2 regions of the Companilactobacillus halodurans genome follow, and region 2 is predicted to be linked to the other one. Evidence: a T-box and tRNA genes for the amino acid it is inferred to sense, from the RefSeq annotation. Region 2 holds a T-box; the other holds one or more tRNA genes.
The links. A T-box is a leader RNA that pairs with one kind of tRNA and senses whether it is charged. The one in region 2 lies ahead of leuS (leucine--tRNA ligase), so its partner is inferred to be a tRNA-Leu.
Positions count from the first base shown of each region.

Region 1: it has a tRNA-Leu gene. The T-box ahead of leuS (leucine--tRNA ligase) is inferred to sense a tRNA for this amino acid. The anticodon was not compared.

Region 1 covers NZ_VDFO01000064.1:214-7,073, reverse strand. The annotation lists gene FHL05_RS11970 (aminotransferase class I/II-fold pyridoxal phosphate-dependent enzyme) at 1-853, shown strand, start outside; gene FHL05_RS11965 (ArnT family glycosyltransferase) at 855-2,309, shown strand; gene FHL05_RS11960 (glycosyltransferase family 2 protein) at 2,302-3,282, shown strand; gene FHL05_RS11955 (hypothetical protein) at 3,288-3,722, shown strand; gene FHL05_RS11950 (SprT family protein) at 3,722-4,186, shown strand; tRNA gene FHL05_RS11945 (tRNA-Leu) at 4,223-4,308, shown strand; gene FHL05_RS11940 (helix-turn-helix domain-containing protein) at 4,408-5,325, shown strand; gene FHL05_RS11935 (SLAP domain-containing protein) at 5,383-5,883, shown strand; gene FHL05_RS11930 (SLAP domain-containing protein) at 6,514-6,860, shown strand, end outside.
Region 2 covers NZ_VDFO01000001.1:40,880-50,016, forward strand. The annotation lists gene FHL05_RS00165 (NAD(P)H-hydrate dehydratase) at 1-713, shown strand, start outside; gene FHL05_RS00170 (putative polysaccharide biosynthesis protein) at 759-2,396, opposite strand; gene leuS (leucine--tRNA ligase) at 2,780-5,194, opposite strand; T-box leader at 5,235-5,445, opposite strand; gene FHL05_RS00180 (glucosaminidase domain-containing protein) at 5,444-6,736, opposite strand; gene FHL05_RS00185 (phosphatase PAP2 family protein) at 6,817-7,467, shown strand; gene FHL05_RS00190 (MDR family MFS transporter) at 7,414-8,889, opposite strand; gene metK (methionine adenosyltransferase) at 8,963-9,137, opposite strand, start outside.

The sequences.
Region 1 (6,860 bases), on a different contig from region 2:
GCAAGACGGTGATGAGGTTTTGATTCCTTCACCATCATTTACGATTTATGGACCGGATGCCGACTTCAATGGTGCCGCACCAGTTTATATTGACACTTCAGAGACAGACTTTAAGGTCACTCCTGAAGCATTGAAAGAAGCATTTAGAACTAATCCACGTATCAAGATTTTCTTGCTTAATTTCCCAAGTAATCCTACTGGCGTTAGTTATACAGAAGATGAACTGAGAGCATTGGCAGACGTCTTGAAGCAACATGATGTTTTTGTGATCAGTGACGAAATTTATAGTGAATTGACCTATAATTTCAAGCATGTGTCATTTGGTAAAATTTTACCTGAGCAAACGATTCTTTTGAATGGATTGTCTAAGTCGCATGCTATGACTGGTTGGCGTTTTGGTATTATTTGTGGACCAGCAGCAGTTATTTCGCAAATCAATAAGATTCACGAATTAGCTACAACTTCTATTTCATCAATCACGCAATATGCAGCCTTGGAAGCCTATACCAACGGGTATGACGATCCAATTTCTATGAGGGATCAATACAAGGCAAGACGTGATGTTTTACATAAGGGCTTAAACGAATTAGGTTTCGATTGTCCAGATCCAGATGGGGCATTCTACCTATTTGCTAAGATTCCTGATGAATACGAACAAGATGATGTTAAATTTGCCAACGATTTACTAGAAAAAGAACACTTAGCAATTTTGCCAGGTAGTTTCTTCGGTGTTGGTGGTAAAGGTCATCTCAGATTTAGCTATGCCGCAAGTATGGACAACATTAATACTTGTGTATCTAAATTAGGGGACTTCCTAAAGAAGCCGCAGAAAGTAGCAAATATCGAGGAGTAAAATGCTAAGTAAATTTCAAAATGTTATTAGCAAATTAATTATTATTTGCGTGGGAATCTTTACATCTGTTGTATTGATTCAAATGGGAAGTTTCTACACAGTAAATTATCTAAAAATTGAACCAGTATTAGCAATACTGGTTCTTCTTTGTGCCATTATTCTTACTTTAGGAGTCGGTTATCTGCTGTTTAGGATTCGAGACGATGATTTAAAACTCAATCGTTTGATTTTAATTAGCATGTTGTTGATATTTATCTTAGTTGCTGTAATTTGGTTAGCAATTGTTCCTAAAACGCAAATCAGTGATTTTAAGGCCTTTTGGACTACAGCTCCAAAGGCTTTGTCGGGGAAAAATATTTTTGTTCACGATAATGATTATTTTGCTAAATGGGCCTATCAAACTGGCTTTTTAGTTTATGTTATGGGCGTCGTCAAAATTTTTGGGCACCATGTCATTGCGGTTCAATTATTGAATGTTTTCTATCAAGTTGTAATTTTGTATTTGGTTTATCAGCTTTCCATCAAATTGTTCAATAAAGTAAAAATTGCTCGTTTAGCCGTATTTTTACTAATGATTGACCTAGATTGGTTTGCACTGAATAGCCAAGCTGATAATCAATATATCGGGATGATGTTTTTCTTATTGACGTTTTATTTAATTCTAAAGGACCGTTATTGGTCTTATATTTTAGCCGGAGTAACTTTGGGACTTGGCAGTATTGTTAGACCGATAGGTCCAGTTATTATTGCAGGAATCGTCGTTTACGCTTTATTGTTCTTATTTATTTCTAATAATAAATTCGATTGGTCTAAAATTTTAAAAGTTTTGATTACGCTAGTTATTTACCAAGTGATTTTTTCTGGAGCTGGCTTAATGGTCAAAAGTTCCGGTTTAAACTCTTTTGGGCTCTCGAATCGCGATTCGGAGTGGAAATTCGTCGTTGGACTAGATGCTAATTCAAATGGTTCATATGATCAAGGGATGGTGAACCGGTTTGATTTAAGTGAAAGCCGCAACAAGATGAGTAAAAAGGAACATCAAGTCATCAAAGAAAATGTTGCTAATTTGAATGCAACGCATGGTTGGCTGAAATTATTCTGGCATAAAAATGAAACGCTTTGGGCTGGAAGATCAGGAACAATTGACTTCACAGGCTTAGAAACTAAACATTCTCTAAGTTTAACTAATCATATAAAGCTTCTTGGTTACTTAGGAAGCGTCATGCTGATTATCTTTTCTTGGATTGGTTCATTATGTCTCTGGAAAAAATCGCACGATAAAGAGATGTTTTTGATATTATTACCTTTGATGGCATACGCTGTTGTACAATTATTGATTGAAGTGCAGGGTCGCTATCGACTCGAATTTTTACCTGTAATTGCAATTTTAGGTGGCTTAGGTCTCTTTAAGATTTGCGAATGGGTTGGATCGAAATGGGGAAAAGTTAATGTCTGATTTATTTAAGTTAAGTATTGTCGTTCCTTGTTATAACGAAGAGGAAGTCTTGCATGAAACGACCAAAGAATTAATGGCAATTTTACAAAATTTAGTTGATGAAAGGAAGATTACTGAAAATAGTAAAATTGTTTTCGTTGATGATGGTAGTCGTGATAAAACTTGGCAATTGATCGATGGTTTCTCAAAACAGTATCACTTTGTCTCTGGGGTTAAGTTAAGTCGTAATTTTGGACATCAAGGCGCTTTATTGGCCGGTGTGACGAGTGCTTCCAAGGATTCTGACGCCGTTATAACGATAGATGCCGACTTGCAAGATGACGTCAATGCCATTCCTAAAATGGTTGATGAGTATTTAAAGGGAGCAGAAGTAGTCTATGGCGTTAGAAATAATCGTGACACTGATACTGCCTTTAAACGGGGTACTGCTGAACTATTTTACAAGTTCATGGGATTTCTAGGCGTGAAACTTGTTCCTGATTCAGCTGATTATCGATTGCTCAGTCAACGAGCTTGCGATGTTTTATTGAGTTATCAAGAAAGAAATCTCTTTTTGCGAGGAATCGTTCCTTTAGTTGGATTCAAATCGGCTAAGGTCTACTATGCTAGAAAAGAACGATTTGCTGGAGAATCGAAATATCCATTGAGAAAGATGATTAAGTTTGCGATGGACGGTATCACGTCATTTTCAATCGTTCCAATCAAAATGATTATGGGCTTAGGTTTTCTAATTGTTTTAATTAGTATTTTGCTGTTGATTTACAGTTTTGTTAGAAAAATCAATGGTCACGTCGTCGTAGGTTGGTCGTCATTAATGATATCCATCTGGGCCCTTGGTGGTGTACAATTGATTAGTATCAGTGTCATCGGCGAATATGTTGGTAAGATTTTTAGCGAAGTTAAACAACGTCCAAGATTTACCATCGAAAAGGATATTTACACTGAAAAGACTCAAGAAGAAAATAAGAGGTAATTGTTATGAATGCCGCACAAAAGAAAGCTATGAATTATGGTCAATTGATCAATGAAACTGTTCAATCGATTCAAGATGAACAAGATAAGTTAAATCCAGAATTTGAAAAGATTCGTGACGCTTTGGATCGTAGCAAAGTGGATAAAATGGATGATGTCGAATATGCAAGGGTTCAAAAAGATTTCACAACCGGAACTAAGAACTATCAAACAACTTTAGCTAAATTGGAAAAGGGCAAAGCTCCTGCTCGTTTGATGGGTACGCATATTTCATTAGTATCTGCATTTAAGAAGTATGTTGAAGCTTGTTCAGAAATGACAACTAGTATTGGTGACAAGAAACAAGTTGATCGCCACAGTTTTGATGAAGCTGAAAAGAAACAAGACGAATACATGGATAAGTTTTCAAAACTAATTCAAAAGTTGACTAATTTAGCCTAATGACTGATTTAGAATTAACAGAATTAATAAAAAAGGTTTCCCAAGATGATTTTGGGAAGCCTTTTATTCACTATGCTTGTTTTAATAATCGTTTGAGGACGACTGGTGGCCGTTTTCACTTGAATGATCGTCACATTGACATTAATCCTAAAATCTATCAAGACTTTGGTTATGAAACCTTGGTAGGTGTGATCAAGCACGAATTGTGTCACTATCACTTATATAATGACCATTTGCCAGCTCAGCATAAGGACCGAACTTTTAAAGCTTTGCTGAAGCAAGTGGGAGGTTTGCGTTATTCTCCGATAACTAGTTCCGTGAAGAATCGGAAGTATCATCTTTATCAATGTCAGAACTGTCATCAAACTTATTTTCGAGTCAAAAAAATCAATACTAGACGTTTCGTTTGCGGTAAATGCCACGGTCATTTGAAATATCTCAAGGACATTCAAAAATTGCCTTGAAAATTTTCTTAATTATGTGTATAGTATTACTCGTACGCGGGTATGGCGGAACTGGCAGACGCGCAAGACTAAGGATCTTGTGGAGAGTTATCTCCGTGGAAGTTCGAATCTTCTTACCCGCATCAGTTAAGTAGTTGAACATCTGTTCAACTACTTTTTTTGTGTATTTTGGAAATATAAAATCTTATAGATTTGATTTATTTAATATTTGTAACCCATATATGTATATTTTTGTTAGTAATTATAGTATTATTGATAAATGTCAAAGCAAAGATAGGAGTGTGTTGCCATTGTTTCTTGGATCTATTATTTATAATAAACGACGAGAAATGAATTTAACTCAAGTTGAGCTGGCTCAAGATGTTTGTACTCAAAATACTATTAGTAAAATAGAGAAACATAATGTTGCACCAACTGTAAATATTCTAATCAAAATATGCCTAAGATTAGACTTAACTTTAAACGATGTATTTAGTGAATTTTCATCTAAAGCAAACAATCAAGAAAATATTCTTGATAAAATTGAAGAAAAAGCCTTACTAAAAGATATTGATGGTTTGGATAAAGAGATTGATTCATTACGAAGTAAATTGAGCAACGATGATTGGAAACAATACGAGTTGATCAATGGTGTTTTGGACTTTTGGAAGAACAATATTGAAACTTCAATGTTTACGTTCGATAAGGTACTACAATATACCAAATCTGATGAAACTGATGTTTATACTTTATTAGCTTATTTGTTCAAAGGTTTACGATACTCGAATCAAGGTTTTGCCGATCAAGCATCATATTATTTCAAAATGATCACTGCAGCCTTTGAAGAAGAAAAAGATATCGATAATGCCAGTGACTTAGAAATTCTCTTTATTTATAAAATGATTGCTCAATCATTTGACGAAATGAAGTTATATGATGATGCTTATCAACTAAGTCAAGAAGGATTAGATTTTGCTCAAGAGAGAAATGTTTCATATTTCTTAGATGAGTTGAACTATTCAGCTGCTTTAGCCTTACAAAATGGCGTTAATCATAAACAAGCTTATGAAGACCATTATAATTTAGCTTATTATCTAGCTAAATTAAATGATAACAAGTCATTAATGCATGATATAAAAAACATGCAAAACATTGGTTAAATATGTTTAAACAAGTTATACTTTGGATAGTCTAAGGAGACTAAGGAAGTATAAAAAATGAAGAAAAAATTTGTAGTAGTGTTATTCATTCTTCTACTAGGTTTTGGATTTTCATTTATACCTGTCCAAAGTGTCAAGGCTGAATCCGTGACTAGCGGGTACTTTGTCGATGCTTATCGCACTGCAGAAATGTATAATTCAAAAGGCGATTCGCTCGATAAGGCTGTATCAGAGAATAGTGATTGGTATCTTGGTAAAACGATTGATATCAATGGAACAAATTATTACCAAATTGGGAAAGATGAGTATTTGAATTCAAGCGATAGCTATATTTATCGCGATAGACCGGAAGTTATCCGAGTTACGACTGATGAGGATGTCCCAGTTTATGATCACAACTTTGTTGAGAGTTCCAAAGTCGCTCTAGCTCCTGGTACTTATTGGTATTCAGATCGTGTGATTTCCACTTCAGATGGAATGCCATTCGTTAGAATTGCAACTGATGAGTACGTAGGTATGTGGTACGTCATTCAACAATCTTTTACAGAAAAATACTAGTTAGAACTTAGAGAAAAATTTTTCTCACGAGTTCAAAAGAGACTATCAATTTATTTGATGAATTGGTAGTCCCTTTTTTAGTCTTTAATAGATAATGAGTGAAAATTTGTATTTAAGATAAAATTTTGTAAAAAATATTTTTTTGGAAAAGATTATCTTCATGTAATATATGTCTACGAAAGTAAATAGTACCAACGTTTATAACGTTTTCTTCTTTTTTTGATAATATTTATATAGAAATTTTTATAGAAAAAAGCAAGAAAAATTAGAGTTTTTTGTTGTAATAGTGGATAAATGCTTGTACTATTAAGTTGCTTATAATTATGCCGAAAATGTATGAGCAGTGTGTGAAATATTAAAATATTTGTTCTATGAATTTAAAAAATCAATTTTTGTGTACGCTATTTTTCTGCCAAAAAATAGTGTACGAGGGAATTAACAACAATATAGTGAGGTCAAAAATATGAAAAAATCTATTTTACTCTTAGTGTGCGCACTAATGGGTGCAGGAAGTGCTGTAACTAGCACAATTGGGGCAGCTACTGACGTAAATGCTCAATCAGTAAGCCAAGGAAATTATGCTCAAGTAAGTAGCGACGAAGCACAGCTGTATAACCAAATGGGGATAAAATCAACGTTGCTTTGCAAAAAAACAGCACTTGGAAAGTTGCTAAAACTCAAAGTATCAATGGTACTGATTACTTCCAAGTCGCACCAAATCAATTCTTGAGTTCAAAAGATGGATTTGCATACAAAAACCGTCAAATGACTATTAAGGTTCAATCACTTGACGGTGCTGATAAAGCTGTTAAAGTTTATGATCATAATTTAGTACAAAAAACAGACGTATCGCTTGCACCTAATAGCAAGTGGGCTACAGATACAGTCATCAATACGTCAAACGGTATGCCTTTCTTACGTGTTGCTCCTGATGAGTACGTTGCCATGTACGATGTCGTTGAACAACAATTTAAGGC
Region 2 (9,137 bases):
CTGTTGCTAGCGGTGCCGGTTTAGTGACAGTTGCAACCGTCCCTGAAAAGTTCACTGCTATCAATACGCGGATTCCTGAAGCTATGACAATTGATTATCAAAATAAAAACGACCTCTTAGAAGCAATCCAGAATAATACCGTCATTGCAATCGGCCCTGGATTAGGAATCTCATCGGTTGCCAAGGGCTTGGTTAAAGTTGTTTTAAAAGAAGCTACGAAAAATCAGACAGTAATTATCGATGCGTCAGCATTAACCTTAATTGCAGAAGAAAAAATACCGCTGACAACTAATGCTAAAATTATTATGACGCCACATCAAGGAGAATGGGAACGACTCTCGACGCTTAAAATTCATGAGCAAAATGAACTCAATAATATTGATGAATTGCATAAGCTAAACCCCAAAGCCGCTTTAGTTTTGAAAAAACATCATTCAGAAATCTATTATCAAGGCAAGGTCCTACAAATAACTGCTGGAAATGCTGGTATGGCTACTGGTGGTATGGGCGATACTTTAACAGGTATCATGGCTGGTTTTATTGGTCAATTTGGATTTTCAATTGAAACAATTTCGGCAGCCCTTTTAATTCATAGTTATATTGCCGATAAACTCAATAAAAAACATTACGTTATCTTGCCTTCGCTCTTGATTGAAAAACTACCAAAGTACATGGCTAGTTTCAGCTATGAAAATGGGCACTATTTATCATAAGAAATGAAAAAATCATCAATTCTTAAAAAAATTGATGATTTTTATTTATTTCATATTAAAGATTTTTCTGATTCGAGCAACTTTAGATCCTAGAATCTTATCAGCTAAGGAAGTTTTCAAAACTAGATAACCGTAAATTATGCCACCTAATCCTGCCTCAAGAATCAAAACGACTACACTGATGATTCGATCAGTATTGCCAACGAAATGGAAAACGACCCAGTTAACAAAAATTACTGACACGAACATAATCAATGAAAAGAGAATGATTCCACTGATACGACGAGTTATTCGACCAGTATCAAATGGATAAATTGCATGTAATTCTTTAGTCATTAACCAACAAACTACGGCCATTCCGATACTGGTTGCTACTAAAGGTCCAAATTCATGGAAGATGGCAATCATTGGCAATTGAACGACCACTTTAACAATAAAACCATAAACAAAGTACTTAATAGCTAAACGATTACGATACAACGCTTGCAAAACTGCGGAAAGAACGGTAAACAATCCTAGTAGAATTGAAATTACTGATGAGAATTGCAACATCAAAACTCCTAAGGCGTCATAACGATAGAATGTCGTCCATAATGGTTGAGCCACAGCATACATTCCTAAAGAAGCCGGAATCATAATAAAAAAGAATAACTCCAAAGTATTAGAAATTTGTCCTTCAATCTTTCCTTCGTCTCCTTTTGAATAGAGGCCAGATAAAATCGGCACTGCTGTAACGGCCATAGCGGTCGACAATGACACGATAATCATAATTAATTTATTAGCTTGAAAACCAAACAATGAATAATAGTTATCCAATTGTGCACCCGTCGCATTGACGAACATTCTCATAAATTGATTAAAAGTTGACTGATCATAAAGATTAAAGAAAGTTATTCCGGCATCGAGAATGATAAATGGAACAGCTTGCTCAAAAATCTCTTTAGTAAAGTTTCTTTCATTTACATCAGTCACTGGCTTACCGTTACGCGAAAGCTGCCTTAATTTTGGTAGTTTCTTTAAGAGAGCTAAAACTAGGATTCCAATTGCAAAAGCTGCTCCGATAAAAGCCGCAAATGTCGATTGAACAACAGCATTAATATAACTGCCCTTATTAATGACCATAATGATATAAGTCGCAATCAACATGTAAACAACACGAGCAATCTGCTCAATAAACTGCGAGATGGCTGAAGGCGCCATATCTGCATAGCCTTGCAAATAACCTCTTAAAATACTCAAGATAGGAATTATCAAAACCGCTACGGCTAAAGATTTGATAACTGGGATACTTCGTGGGTCGCCATCAGTGAACAATGTCGCTAGAACTGGTGCTCCAAAGTACATAATGGCTCCAAAAATCACTCCCATAAAAGTCATGATTTTTAATCCATGTTTGAATAATTTGTTACCTGTCGAATACTGATCTAAGGCATTATAATGTGAAATCTGTTTCGATATCGCACCCGGAATACCTGCTGTCGACACGATTAAAAATAAACTATAAATATTGTATCCTTTGGCAAATAGAGCATTAGCAGCTGGATAATATGAGCCCATCCAAGCCATCCAAGGGATGATATATATTGCACCTAAAATACGTGAAAAAATACTTCCAGCCGTCATCCATGCTGAACCTTTCAACATGGTATCTTGTGAAGAAACTTCTGGTTCCAACACCGGCATAACTTCTTCATTATCACGGCTATTATTTACGCCCAAAACATGCACCACCTTAAAAACTGTCCATTTAATTATAGCAAAGTTCTCATCTTAAAAATCTAAAATTACTCTTAAATTAACTAAATTGCAAATTAATTTCAAATGTTGCTTAAACTTTACAGATACGATAAATTGTAAAGGCTATTTAATCAAGATAAATGGTAATATAAATCTATTGATGGCAAGAGATTGATTCATTATTAAAACTCACCTAAAAGTTTGCATTAAGCAATTATTCTCAATTGAAATTCCTTCATATCATATATAATATTAAATACTGCTTGGTCTCTGCCATCAATGACGTAAAAAAAGAGCTTCGGAAAATCCGAAGCTCTTTTTCTTATTTCCTATTTTACTACGATATTAACTAATTTATTAGGAATAGCAATTATCTTAACGATATTTTTGCCATCTGTAAATTTCTTAACTTTTTCATCAGTTGTAGCCATTTTTTCTAAATCATCTTTAGAAGTTCCTGTAGCAACTTTAATCTTGTCTCTAAGTTTACCATTGACTTGTAAAATGATTTCAACTGTATCAGAAACCAATTTCTTTTCATCATAAGTAGGCCATTTAGCGTAACTGATTGATTCATCGTGACCAAACTTACTCCAAAGTTCCTCCATCATGTGTGGAGCAATTGGTGCAAGCATCTTCACTAGACCTTCAGCGTAAGCCTTAGGCATTGTGTCAACCTTATGTGCTTCGTTAACAAAGACCATCATTTGAGAAATAGCAGTGTTAAAGTGTAAAGCATCAAAGTCTTCAGTTACTTTCTTAACTGTTTCATTATAAACTTTATCTAATTTACCGTCATTTTCCTTAGTTAAGAAGCCTTCACGAATTGTGCTGTAATCATCATCATTAATGAATAAGTTCCAAACACGATCCAAGAATTTAGCTGAACCTGACAAGCCATTTTCTGACCAGGCAATTGAAGCATCCAATGGACCCATGAACATTTCATAAGTTCTCAAAGTATCAGCACCGTATGATTCAACGACATCATCAGGGTTAACGACATTACCTTTAGACTTAGACATCTTTTCATGACCCTTGCCTAAAATCATTCCTTGATTAAATAATTTTTGGAATGGTTCTTTAGTTGGGACAACACCCAAATCATATAATACCTTGTGCCAAAATCTTGCGTATAACAAGTGCAAGACAGCATGTTCAGCTCCACCAATATACAAGTCAACTGGTAGCCATTGTTTCAATAAGTCATAATCAGCCAACTCTTTATCGTTATGTGGATCGATATATCTCAAGTAATACCATGAAGAACCAGCCCATTGTGGCATCGTATTAGTTTCACGTTTACCTTTACGACCATTTTTATCCACAACATTTACCCAATCAGTTAAATTAGCAAGTGGACTTTCACCAGTACCTGAAGGTTTGATATCTTGATCAGCTGGTAATTCCAATGGCAATTCATTTTCTGGAACTAATGAAGTCGTTCCATCTTCCCAGTGAATGACAGGGATTGGTTCACCCCAATATCTTTGACGTGAGAAGACCCAATCACGAAGACGATAGTTAACTTTTTTCTTACCAAAGCCTTTATCCTCAAGATATTCAACCATGCGATCGATAGCATCTTTTTTGTTCAATCCATCCAAGAAATCAGAATTAATATGTTTGCCATCACCAGTAATGGCACCGTCATCAAGATTTCCTTCAATAACTTGTTTCATTGGTAAATTGAATTTCTTAGCAAAAGCAAAATCACGATCATCATGAGCAGGAACGGCCATAACGGCACCTGTACCATAAGTTACCAAGACATAATCAGAAATCCAAATTGGAATTCTGTCGCCATTGACAGGATTAGTAGCGTAAGCTCCTGTGAAGACTCCGGTCTTTTCATCATTCAAATCAGTTCTATCAAGATCTGACTTGTGTGAAACTTTTTCTTTATATGCATCTACAGCTGCTTTTTGTTCAGGAGTAGTAATCTTATCAACTAAATCATGTTCTGGAGCTAAAGTCATGTATTGAACTCCAAAAACAGTATCTGGTCTAGTTGTGAAGACATCGATTTTATCGTCAAAACCAACAACTGGGAAAGTGATTTGAGCACCAACTGAGCGACCAATCCAATTTCTTTGTTGTTCTTTGATACTTTCTGGCCAATCGATATCATCAAGGTCATCGATCAATCTGTCTGCATAAGCTGTAATCTTTAGCATCCATTGACGCATTGGTTTTCTAATAACTGGGAAACCGCCACGCTCTGTTTTGCCATCGATAATTTCCTCATTAGCCACAACTGTACCTAAATCTGGAGACCAGTTAACTGGTACTTCTGCTTCATAAGCGAGACCTTTTTTGTACATTTGTTCAAAGATCCATTGTGTCCACTTATAGAACTTAGGATCAGTTGTTTGTACTTCACGATCCCAATCGTAAGAGAAGCCTAATGAATTGATTTGACGCTTGAAGTTTTGAATATTTTTTTCTGTGAAGTCAGCAGGATTGTGACCCGTATTCAAAGCATATTGTTCAGCTGGCAACCCAAAAGCATCGAAGCCCATTGGATGCAAAACATTATATCCTTGTGCACGTTTCATTCTGGCAACAATATCTGTTGCTGTGTATCCTTCAGGGTGACCTACGTGAAGTCCTTGTCCTGATGGGTATGGGAACATATCCAAGGCATAAAAATTCTTTTTCTTTGGATCATTAGTTGTTCTAAAAGTATCGTGTTCTTTCCAATACTTTTGCCATTTTTTCTCTACGGTATTGTGATTGTACATATTTTTCCTCCTATACAAAAAAAGTCCCATGATTATATAATCATAGGACGAGTTATCGCGTTACCACCTAAGTTCCGCACTAAATAAGTACGACTCTTGAAATCCTTAACGAGGATCATTCGCAGTCGCTTACTGAAGTTCGGCAACTAAATCAGTGGACGAGTTCGAAAATAGAAATCTATGCATTCACATCCCCATGCACTTTCTGAGAAGCATTTCTATTATCTACTATTTCCGTTGTTTTACATTCTATACCAATAATGATTGACCGACAACCAATAAATCTGAATTTAAGTTATTTAATTGTTTAATATTGTCAATCGTTGTTCCTGCTTGTGAAGCAATTGAATCAATTGTATCGCCACTTTGAACAGTTACAGTATAATTATTTTTATTTCCTGAATCGTTATTATCATTTGAATTATAATCATTTTGCACATCGATTGAAGATGTATCGGTCGTATCGTCAGAAGCAACATACTTTTTAACTCCATTGCGTTCATCTTGAACAATAACTGGAGCTTGTTGAGTTCCATAAGCGTCTGAAACATTCCCTGTATCAACAATTTTATCGTTGTCATTAGAACTATTGGTATTCGTAGTATTTGCCAAATTCGTCAACGATGCAGCTTGAGTTGTCTGTGTGGCGTCATTGCCAATAATCTTTTTAATCGTCAAAGTCTTGCCTGGATAAATATAATTATCAGTCTTCAAATTATTCAAACTCATCAAACTGTTCTTATCTATATTAAATTTATCAGCAATTGATTGAACAGTATCGCCTTGACTGACAGTGTATGTCTGATCCTTATCTGAAAGATTAGTATCAAATTGAGTCAAATCGTACTTTTCAATCATACTATTCAATTTATCAGCATATGTTGTATCGGTTGCATAACGGCCTGTTAAAAATTTTGTAGCATCTTTATAAGAATCAGTGTTACTCTTCCAAGCTCCAGCGTATAATTGTGAATTTTCTGAAGTACCGCCACGAATTAAACTGACGTAGTCTTCCAAAGACTCTTTGTATGAAGGATATTTTCTAAAATTAGAACTAATTGAATAAAGATTACCTGTTCCATCATCTTCTTGAGTACCCATATTAACAGATGAATCCTTGTAACTTCCCTTGATACCAAAGAGATTATAGTTTGGCGAACTTGCTAAGCCACTAGTTCCCCAACCGCTTTCAACCATGGCCTGAGCAATCATAACTGACGCATACAGGTCATTGTTAGAAGCTAATTTACGAGCCGAATTACCAATATAATCAAGAAATTGCTCATCACCGACACCAGTGGAACTTACGGGAGTAGTAACTGCCGCTGAATTTTGTGATATTAAATTGCTGACCGACAAAGCCTCAGCCTTAACTGGCGTTGGCGCAGAAATACTAGTAATTTCAGCTACGGCAGTGCCGACAAAAACACTAGACCCCAAAATTGTCATATTTCGACGTAAATTTGCGTTCTTATTTTTTTTATTATTTAATTTAGTCAAACGACTATCTTCGATTTTGCGCTCACGACGTGTTATAACCATAAGTATCTGCTCTCCCTCAAAATCTTTATACTTTATTATATTTCTTAACAAAAACTTAAACAATAGAGAGATCAAAAATTATGAAAATATTTGCAAAAATAACTATCCTAAATATACTTTTACTGGTCGCCTTTTGCTTTTGGAGCTTGAATGTAGCTCTAAAAACAACTTTAATCAAAAACTTCGACATGACTTTAATTAGGCAAATCTATCATGCAAATGACCTGACGCTTACTTTCTTCCGACAAGTTACCAATATTGGTGACACCTATCAAACCATTACAATAGCAGCGATTATTTTTATCATATTAATAATTAAAAAATATAACTATGCTGCCATTTTTCTAGTCTTAAATAAGGTCGTCGTTGCTGGACTCAATAGTTTGATCAAACTGATCGTTCAAAGACCACGCCCTGAACATCATCATTTCGTCTATGCCGGAGGTTATAGTTTCCCCAGTGGACATTCTGCCAGTTCATTTGCTTTATACATTTCAGTACTGATAATTAGTTTATTTATCTTCAAAAAAATCAGCATCAAAATAATTATCAGTATGATTGCCATTTTGTTGGTTATTTTGGTTGGTTACAGTCGAATCTTTTTAGGTGTCCACTATCCTAGCGATGTCCTCGGTGGCTACCTCTTAGCGGCTACAATCCTAACTTTCAATACTCTATTATTTAGCATGAAGGATTTTTTTATTCTTCAACTCAAAGGCATTAAGAATTAATCCCACTACTAATAGTACAAGAGAAGCGACGTAAATATTGTGCAATCCTGAAAAAAGAATTTGTCGCATTTTGGGTAAAAGCTGATGTGGCAAGGAACTAGCCGTTTGTGGATCAATCAATTGATTCATCATATCGACTGTAATATTTTTGTTTTCTGCAGCCCCTTTGGCTAAAGCTGTATTCAAAACGATTCCATAAACTGAAACCATCATCGATTGACCAATAGTCCGCAACAACGTATTAAAACTCGTTGCCACTCCAACATTTTCTGGGTCGACAACCGTTTGGGCTGTGACAGTAGTTGTGGTAATCGTTAAACCAAAACCTAGACCTGCAATCCCTGCTAAACCGCAGAAGTACCAAAATGGCGTGCTGGCATTTGCTAACAATAACAAACCATTAGCAATGGCTAAGAAAAAGAGACTGATATAAATGACACGATTAGGTGCCATTTTTTTTATCAACGTACCAGCCCAGAATGAACCCAAAATCCAAACTATGGAACTAGGTGTGACAGCAAATCCTCCCATTGAAGGGCTTAATCCTAGTAGACCTTGCATCCAAGTTGGGATATAAGCTTCAAAACCAATCAAGAAACCACTAACCAAAAGTGCTAAAACATTTTGAATAACAAAAGTTTTATTTTTAAATAGCTCTAAAGGTAAAATTGGATCACTAACATGTTTTTCAACTTTGATAAACACAAAGATTGAAATAATCGAAACTAAAACTAAACCTATTGGCAACATTGGATTAGTGCTACCAATGTATTGAAGTGCCAACATCAATGGCAAAAGAACCAAAATCAACAAAATTGTACCTGAATAGTCAATTTTTATTTTTTCATGTTCTCTCTTGTCTTCTTTAAAGAAGAACCAAATCAAAGCCATAGTCAATAGACCAACTGGCAAGTTAATCAAGAAAACCCAGTGCCAGCTTAATTGTTCAACAATAAAACCACCTAATAATGGCGCAATAATTGCAGCAATTCCCCACGCGGAACCATTGAAACCAAGGATTTTAGCTCTTTTTTCCAGTGGATAAATGTCAGCGATAATCGTAAAAGTCAAAGGCTGAATGGCACCAGAACCAATACCTTGAATCACCCGAGCTAAAATCAATGTCAACATCGAGTTCGACATCGCACAAAGAGTCGAACCAATAACAAAAATAACTAAACCTATCAAAAGAATCGGTTTTCGTCCAATAATATCTGATAATTTTCCATAAATAGGCGTAGCTACCGCCGTCATCAGCAAATAAATTGAAAAGACCCAGTTCATTAAACTGACGCCATGCAAACTTCCAATAATTGTTGGCATCGCCGTCGAGACAATCGTCCCCTCAATTGCTGTCATAAATGTCGCAATAAATACCGCGATAGTGACAATTACAACATTCGATTGATTTTTTTGTGCCATTAAATAATTCCTCCCATAAAAAAAAGAGACGCTTCCTAAAGTTTACCTTTAAGAACGCCTCTGTAATCACCGATTAAATATGTAAGAAGTTCTTGATATCATCAACTTTATCAAGTTTTTCCCATGGTAAATCGATATCTGTACGTCCGAAGTGACCATATGCGGCCGTCTTCTTATAAATTGGTCTTTGTAAATCAAGCATTTCAATGATACCTAGTGGACGAAGATCAAAGAACTCATTGATACAT